3 regions of the Streptomyces sp. 184 genome follow, and region 1 is predicted to be linked to each of the others. Evidence: riboswitches for the same ligand, from Rfam matches in the RefSeq annotation. Region 1 holds a riboswitch; each other region holds the start of a gene.
The links. Region 1 has a riboswitch for cyclic di-AMP ahead of QBL21_RS29770 (transglycosylase family protein). Riboswitches for the same ligand answer to the same signal wherever they lie in the genome.
Positions count from the first base shown of each region.

Region 2: another riboswitch for cyclic di-AMP. It lies ahead of QBL21_RS20555 (LysM peptidoglycan-binding domain-containing protein); the one in region 1 lies ahead of QBL21_RS29770 (transglycosylase family protein).
Region 3: another riboswitch for cyclic di-AMP. It lies ahead of QBL21_RS02690 (M23 family metallopeptidase); the one in region 1 lies ahead of QBL21_RS29770 (transglycosylase family protein).

Region 1 covers NZ_CP123230.1:7,024,466-7,026,705, reverse strand. The annotation lists gene QBL21_RS29775 (transglycosylase family protein) at 1-895, shown strand, start outside; cyclic di-AMP (ydaO/yuaA leader) riboswitch at 1,057-1,268, shown strand; gene QBL21_RS29770 (transglycosylase family protein) at 1,345-1,983, shown strand; gene eno (phosphopyruvate hydratase) at 2,240-2,240, shown strand, end outside.
Region 2 covers NZ_CP123230.1:4,902,826-4,905,065, forward strand. The annotation lists gene QBL21_RS20550 (hypothetical protein) at 1-461, shown strand, start outside; cyclic di-AMP (ydaO/yuaA leader) riboswitch at 565-739, shown strand; gene QBL21_RS20555 (LysM peptidoglycan-binding domain-containing protein) at 746-1,645, shown strand; gene QBL21_RS20560 (FadR/GntR family transcriptional regulator) at 1,748-2,240, opposite strand, start outside.
Region 3 covers NZ_CP123230.1:636,881-639,120, forward strand. The annotation lists gene QBL21_RS02685 (PP2C family protein-serine/threonine phosphatase) at 1-775, shown strand, start outside; cyclic di-AMP (ydaO/yuaA leader) riboswitch at 999-1,173, shown strand; gene QBL21_RS02690 (M23 family metallopeptidase) at 1,185-2,240, shown strand, end outside.

The sequences.
Region 1 (2,240 bases):
GGTCGCCGAGTGCGAGAGCGGCGGCCTGTGGAGCGCCGACCAGGGCAACGGGTACTTCGGCGGCCTCCAGTTGACGATGGACATGTGGCAGGAGTACGGCGGCGAGGAGTTCGCCTCGCAGCCCGACTTCGCCAGCCGGGCGCAGCAGATCACGGTCGCCGAGCGCATCCTCGCCGGCATGGGCGCCGACAAGGCGTGGCCGGAGTGCGCCCAGGACGCCGGGCTGCACGGCGACGACGCGGTGCCGGAGGTCGACCCCGGCGCCGAGCTGCCGCTGCCGCCCACGGCGCCCCCGACCCTCGCCCCCGACCCCGGCGCCGCGGACGGCTCGCGGGGCGGGGACAAGGACCGTGGGGACGGGGACGACCGGGACCGCAAGGACGGCGACGAGGAGCGCACCGGCGGCGGCAAGCACCGCGGCTCCCAGGACCCGCGCGAGGGCGACGGCGCCCCCGGCGAGCGGGACGGCGCGGACTCCGACACCACCGGCGCCTCCGAGGGTTCCGGCCGGCACCGCGCGCCGGACGCCTCCGCGAGCCCCACCCCGTCCGACCTCCTGCCGTCCCAGGACGCCCCCGAGGCCCCGCGCGAGGCCGTCGAGACCCCCGGCGCCTCCCAGTCGCCCGACGAGACCGAGCGGCCGAACCCCGGCCGCGAGTGGATCGCCGAGATCCCCGGCGACGTCGAGGAGCGGAGCGGGGGCCGCGGGGGCGATGACGCCGCGGCGGGCGACGGCAGTTATACCGTCCGACCGGGTGACACCCTCTCGGAGATTGCCACAGAGCATTCACTGACGGGCGGATGGTCCGAGTTGTACGACGGCAACAAGAACTCCCTCGGTAAGGACCCCGACAACATCAAGCCTGGTCAGGAACTCGAATTGAGCGGGAACTGAACCGGCGGCGAGTGAAGTCCGTACGCATTAGTCATATTTGACGTAATCGGCTGACCGGGCTAGCTGACGGACGGAAAACCGGGCGCGGCACTTTCCGATGTCTTTGAATCGCACACGCCTATGTGCTTACCGTCACATTGCTCGCCAACGCGAGCCCCGGTGATCGCCTCACGCCGAATCCTGTCGGCGTTCACCCGGGCCACCTGTGCACGAAGCACCGCTGACAGGAGCGGGGGACCCACGGTAAGCGCCGCTTCGGTCCAACCAGAAGGCGGACCGGACGGCTTGGGGTCAAGCCGGACGCTCGACGTTCGGCCGGGCACTCACAGCCCGCACCCGACAGCTCACCTCGCAGGCGTCGGTGAGAAAAGAGCATCATGCTTCTTCCTGCCGGAACGGGTAAGCACCGCCGCCCCGCCGCACAGGCGCGCCTTGGCGCACACTCCCGCATGGCCGTTCTCGTGGGCGCCACCGGAACCGCGATCGGACTCCCGGTGCTGAACACCCAGAACGCCGTCGCGGCGCCCATCGATACGTGGGAACGGGTGGCCGCCTGCGAGTCCGGAGGAAAGTGGGCGACGAATACCGGGAACGGCTATTTCGGCGGCGTCCAGTTCTCCCAGTCGAGCTGGGACGCCGCCGGCGGCCGCAGCTACGCCCCGCGCGCCGACCTGGCGACGAAGCAGCAGCAGATCGCCGTGGCCGAACGGCTGCTGTCCATGCAGGGGCCGGGCGCGTGGCCCAACTGCGGTCCACGCGCGGGCCTGGCCACCGGCAGTCCGGCCGCCGCGCAGATCGTCCCGCCGGCGCAGGAGGCCCAGCAGCCGGCCCAGCCGCAGGCGCAGGAGCAGGCACCGCAGGAGGCCCCCGAGGGCGCGGCGGCCCGCGGGACCGGCGAGCAGACGCAGCCGGAGTCCCGCACGGTCTTCCGCGGCTTCTACTACGAGGTCCGCGAGGGCGACACCCTGGACGACATCGCCCGGCGGCACGGCGCGGAGAGCTGGCAGCAGGTGTACGAGGAGAACAAGTCCGTCGTCGGCGCCGACCCGGACCTGATCCAGCCCGGCCAGAAGCTGAAGGTGCGCTAGCCCGGCGCGGTCGTCCCGGCCCTACCGGTGCGCGGGCCGGGACGACCACGTCGTACGAGCACGCCGCTATGACGCACGCCGTACGAGCACGCCGCTATGACGCACGCCGCACGCGGGACGGCGCGCGCCCCGGAGTCCCGCCGCGGGCCCGAACCGTCTCGTACCGCGGAATGCGGCCGGGTGCGGGCCGGGGCCGTCACCCGGGGCGGCTAGGCTCAGGGCGGAACCCGTAGCGAATCCCTCCGAAGGAGACACCG
Region 2 (2,240 bases), 2.1 Mb from region 1:
TCGCCGCCGCCCTGGCCACCGCCACGAACCGGGCGAAGCTGGTCGTCACGCTGCCCGACAGCGTCCCGCAGGCCGCGCTGCTGGCGCGGGCGCTGGCCACCGTCGCACTGCTCAGCGACCGCCGGCTGGCGCTGGCCGCCGACACCCGGCGGTGCGCGGAACTCGTCGCCGTCGCCCCGACGGTGCCCGCCTTCCGCCGTCTCGCGCCCGCCGCCCCCGGGTACGAGGAGCCGGGCGCCGGGCGCTGGACCCCGGTGGCGGCGCCCGCCGGACCGGACGCCTGGCGGGCCGTGCTGGCCGGCGCCGCGGACCGCGGGGTGCACGGTCTCGTCGTACCGGCGGGACAGCCGCTGTTGGAGGCGCTGCGCCGCGGTTCGAGTGCCGTTCGCCACACCCGCCCCAGCCGCCCCACGCGTGCGCGCGTCACCACGGAGCGTCAGACTATGCGTGGATCCTCGTGATCCTCTTGTGATCTGCCGTTCGATCTCCTAGTGTCCCAGACGTTCGCAGACGCGAGCACCGCGCTCCGGTACGCCGAGTCCTGCCCGTCGGAGCCCGGAACCGTCGTCCCCACAGCCGTTCGGGCAGGAGCGGGGGAACCACTTCTCCGTCGGCCGGAGGCACGGTGGCAAAGCGCACCGGACTCCCCGACTCGGGGTGAAGCCGCACAGCACGACGCGGCCGGGCAACTCCAGCCCGAACCCGACAGCTCACTTCGCAGGCGTCGGAGAAAGAGCGAGCCAACATGGCCGGAACCGGCACCCGGCGCGCGCCCAAGTCGCGCTCCACCCGCCGCTACGCCGCTGCCGCGGGGGTGGGCATAGCCCTCCCCGTCGCCGGCGGAATCGCGGCGACCGCCGCGCACGCCTATACGGTCGAAAAGGGCGACACACTCTCGGAGATCGCCGAGGACAACGGCTTCGGTGCCGACTGGCAGCGGCTGTACGAGGCCAACAAGGAAGCCGTCGGCGACAACCCCCACCTGATCCTCCCGGGCCAGGAGCTGGACCTGGAGGGGAAGAAGGCCGCGAGCAAGCCCACCGAAGCCGACCAGAGCGCCGCCAAGACCGAGAAGAAGCAGCAGCGCTACGTCGAGCACACCGTCGGCGCCGGCGAGACGCTGTCCAAGATCGCCGCGAAGTACGACGTGCCCGGCGGCTGGCAGCGGGTCTACGTCGACAACGAGAAGGCCATCGGCGACAACCCGGCCGCGCTGAAGGTCGGCACCGAGCTGCGCATCGACACCGAGGGCGGCAAGGTCGGCAAGGCCATCGACCCGAACGGCTCGTCGTCCGCCGCCGGTTCCGGCGGCTCCGGCGGTGCCACCGAGGCGCAGCAGGCGAGCGTCCCGACCAGCGAGTCCGGCATCCAGGCCGCGGCCCGGGAGATCGTGCCCGCGGACCAGTTCACCTGCTTCAGCAACATCGTGGAGCGGGAGAGCGGCTGGGACCACACCGCGACCAACCCCAGCTCCGGCGCGTACGGCCTGATGCAGGCGCTGCCGGGCGACAAGATGGCCTCGGCCGGCGCCGACTGGCGCACCAACCCGGTCACCCAGCTCAAGTGGGGCCTGGACTACATGAACGACCGCTACGGCAGCCCGTGCAGCGCGTGGGAGTTCTGGCAGGCCAACAACTGGTACTGACGCTCCACCAGGTACCGACGCAGGGGCCCCGGGCCCGCGGGAGTCCCCTGCCGCCCCGTCGCACGGATCCGTCCGCGCGGCGGGGCGCGCCTGTCGTACGGGCTACGCCCCCGCCGCCTGCTCCTCCGGTGCGCCCTCTGCTGCGCGCCGGGACTCCTGTGCCGGCGCCGGCCGTGCGGACAGCTCCGCCAGGTCCCGCGCCGCCTGCGCGAGGAGCGTGCGCATCGCGGACTCCGCCGCGTCCGGGTCCCCGGCCCGTATCGCCTCCAGCACGGCGCGGTGCCCCGGCACCGGGTCCTGCGGATGGTGCCCGGGGCCGTGCACCAGGCGGTCGCGGGCGGCCAGTCCGCTGGCGATGACCAGATCCATGCGCTCCAGCAGCTCGTTGTGCGAGGCGGCCAGCAGGGCGCGGTGGAACGCGAGGTCCGCCGCGACGGCCTCGGCCGCCCCGTCCCGCGCGGCGGCCATCGCCGCGAGCGCCGTGTCCAGCGCCGCCAGGTCCGCCGCGGTGCGCCGCACCGCCGCCAGCCGGACCGCGGCCGGCTCCACGATGCCGCGCACCTCGTCCAGGTCGCGCAGCAGCGGGGAGGCGGCC
Region 3 (2,240 bases), 6.4 Mb from region 1:
CGCCGCGCAGCGCGCGGTGCTGCCGAACCCGCCGGCCGGCTTCGGCGCCCTGCGGGTCGCCGCGCGCTACCAGGCCGCCGACGCCGACGCCCGGATCGGCGGCGACCTCTACGCCGTGCAGGAGGGCCCGTATGGCGTGCGCTGCATCGTCGGCGACGTACGCGGCAAAGGGCTGGAGGCGGTGGAGTCCGTGGCCGTCGTCATCGGCGCCTTCCGGGAGGCGGCCGAGGAGGAGCCGGGGCTCGACGGGGTGGCGCGGCGACTGGAACGCGCGCTCCAGCGCGAGGAGACGGGGCGCAGCGGCCTCGACCGGGTGGAGGGGTTCACCACGGCGGTGCTGGCGGAGGTCGACCGCGACGGCGGCGCGCTGCGGCTGCTCAACCGCGGCCATCCGGCGCCCGTGCTGCTGGGGTCGGACGGCGCGGCGCGGATGCTCCAGCCGTACGAGCACGCGCTGCCGCTGGGCATGGGCGACCTGGGCACGTGGCCGGACGAGCTGACCGAGGTGGCGTTCCCGCCGGGGGCGTCGCTCGTCCTGTTCACCGACGGCGTGACGGAGGCGCGGAACCAGGAGGGCGTCTTCTACGACCCGCTGGAGCACCTGGACGGCCGCGTCTTCGACGGTCCGCACGAGCTGCTGGACACCCTCCTGGACGATGTCACCCGCTACACGGGCGGACGGGTCGCGGACGACATGGCGCTGTTCGCGCTCTCCCGCTCCCGTAAGCCCTCCGGACAGCCGCCGGCCGAGCCCTCGCGTGCACACGCTCCGTAGTGGAATAGCGCCCCTCCGCATAACAACTGATGCACGATCAGCTAACGACCGGACCTCACCCCGGGTAGCCGACGCGCCAACTTGTCCGTTTCCGCTGGTACATGCCCGGATCGTCCGCGGTAAAGCACAACTGAATAACGGGAACGACTTGGAATCGAACGCCGTCGTCCGCTAGCGTGCGGTAACGCAGCGCGGTCGTCACCGCCGCCGCAAGAGGCGGCACCGTGCGCCGTCGCCGAATCCCGCACGCATCACAACTTCAGTAACGCACCACCTAGGGAACCGGGGAACCACCACCTTGGGGTGAATCGGGCCAACCTCCGCCAGGAGGCGGCCCGTAGGAGACCTTCCTGCTCCGAACCCGTCAGCTAACCCGGTAGGCGAGAAGGAAGGAAAGGAGTACGCCTTCGTGGCGTCCTACAGGCCTGGGCCTGGCTACGGCCATGGCTATGACGATTACGGCTGCGACGGCTATGCGTCCGGCGGCACCGCCCCCGAGGGGTATGCGCAGACCGGTTACGCCGTCGAAGAGCCGGTCGACGAAGTCCTCCCCGAGGACGACTTTCCCTCCCGCGGCCGCCGGCGCCTCCCGAAGCAGCGCGGTGGCAGCATGGCCCGCAGCGGCGCCGTACTCGGCGTCGGCGTCTTCGCCGCCGTCGGCGCCGGCAGCATGGCCACGGCGCAGGAAAAGCCCCCGGTCGCGATATCCATGCCCGACCAGGTCGACTCCGTCACCAGCCAGATCAGCGCCCAACTCCCGGACGCGGAGAGCCTTCCGGGCGTCGGCGAGCTGATACCGACGGACGAGGAGCCCGCCTCCGACACCGTCGTCACCACGGCCCCGCTCACCCAGGTCAGCTACGCGAGCGACGCCGGCTCCGGCACCGCGACCCCGACCGCCGACTCCGGCGAGGCCCTGCGGGCGCGCATCCTTGAGCAGGCCGAGCAGCAGCAGGCGGAGGCCGACGCCTCCGCGCGCGCCGAGGCCGAGGCCGAAGCCGCCAAGCAGGCGGCCGAGGAGGCCGCCGACGCGAAGGCGGAGGAAGAGGAGCGCCAGCGCCGCCTGGAGGAGGAGCGCAAGCGCAAGGCCGAGGAGGAGGCCCGCCGGAAGGCGGAGGCCGAGCGCCTCGCCAAGCTCGCCGCCAGCTACGTCGCCCCGGTCGCCAACTACACGCTCACCTCGACGTTCGGCGAGTCCGGCGACATGTGGGCCGCCGGCCACACCGGCCAGGACTTCGCCGCCTCCACCGGCACCCCGGTCAAGGCCGTACACGGCGGCACGATCACCGAGGCCGGCTGGGCCGGCTCGTACGGCTACCGCATCGTCCTCACGCTCGATGACGGCACCGAGATCTGGTACTGCCACCTGTCCTCCATCATCCAGTCCTCCGGTGAGGTCACCACCGCCGACGTCATCGGGCGCGTAGGCGCCACGGGCAACGTCACCGGCCCGCACCTGCACCTG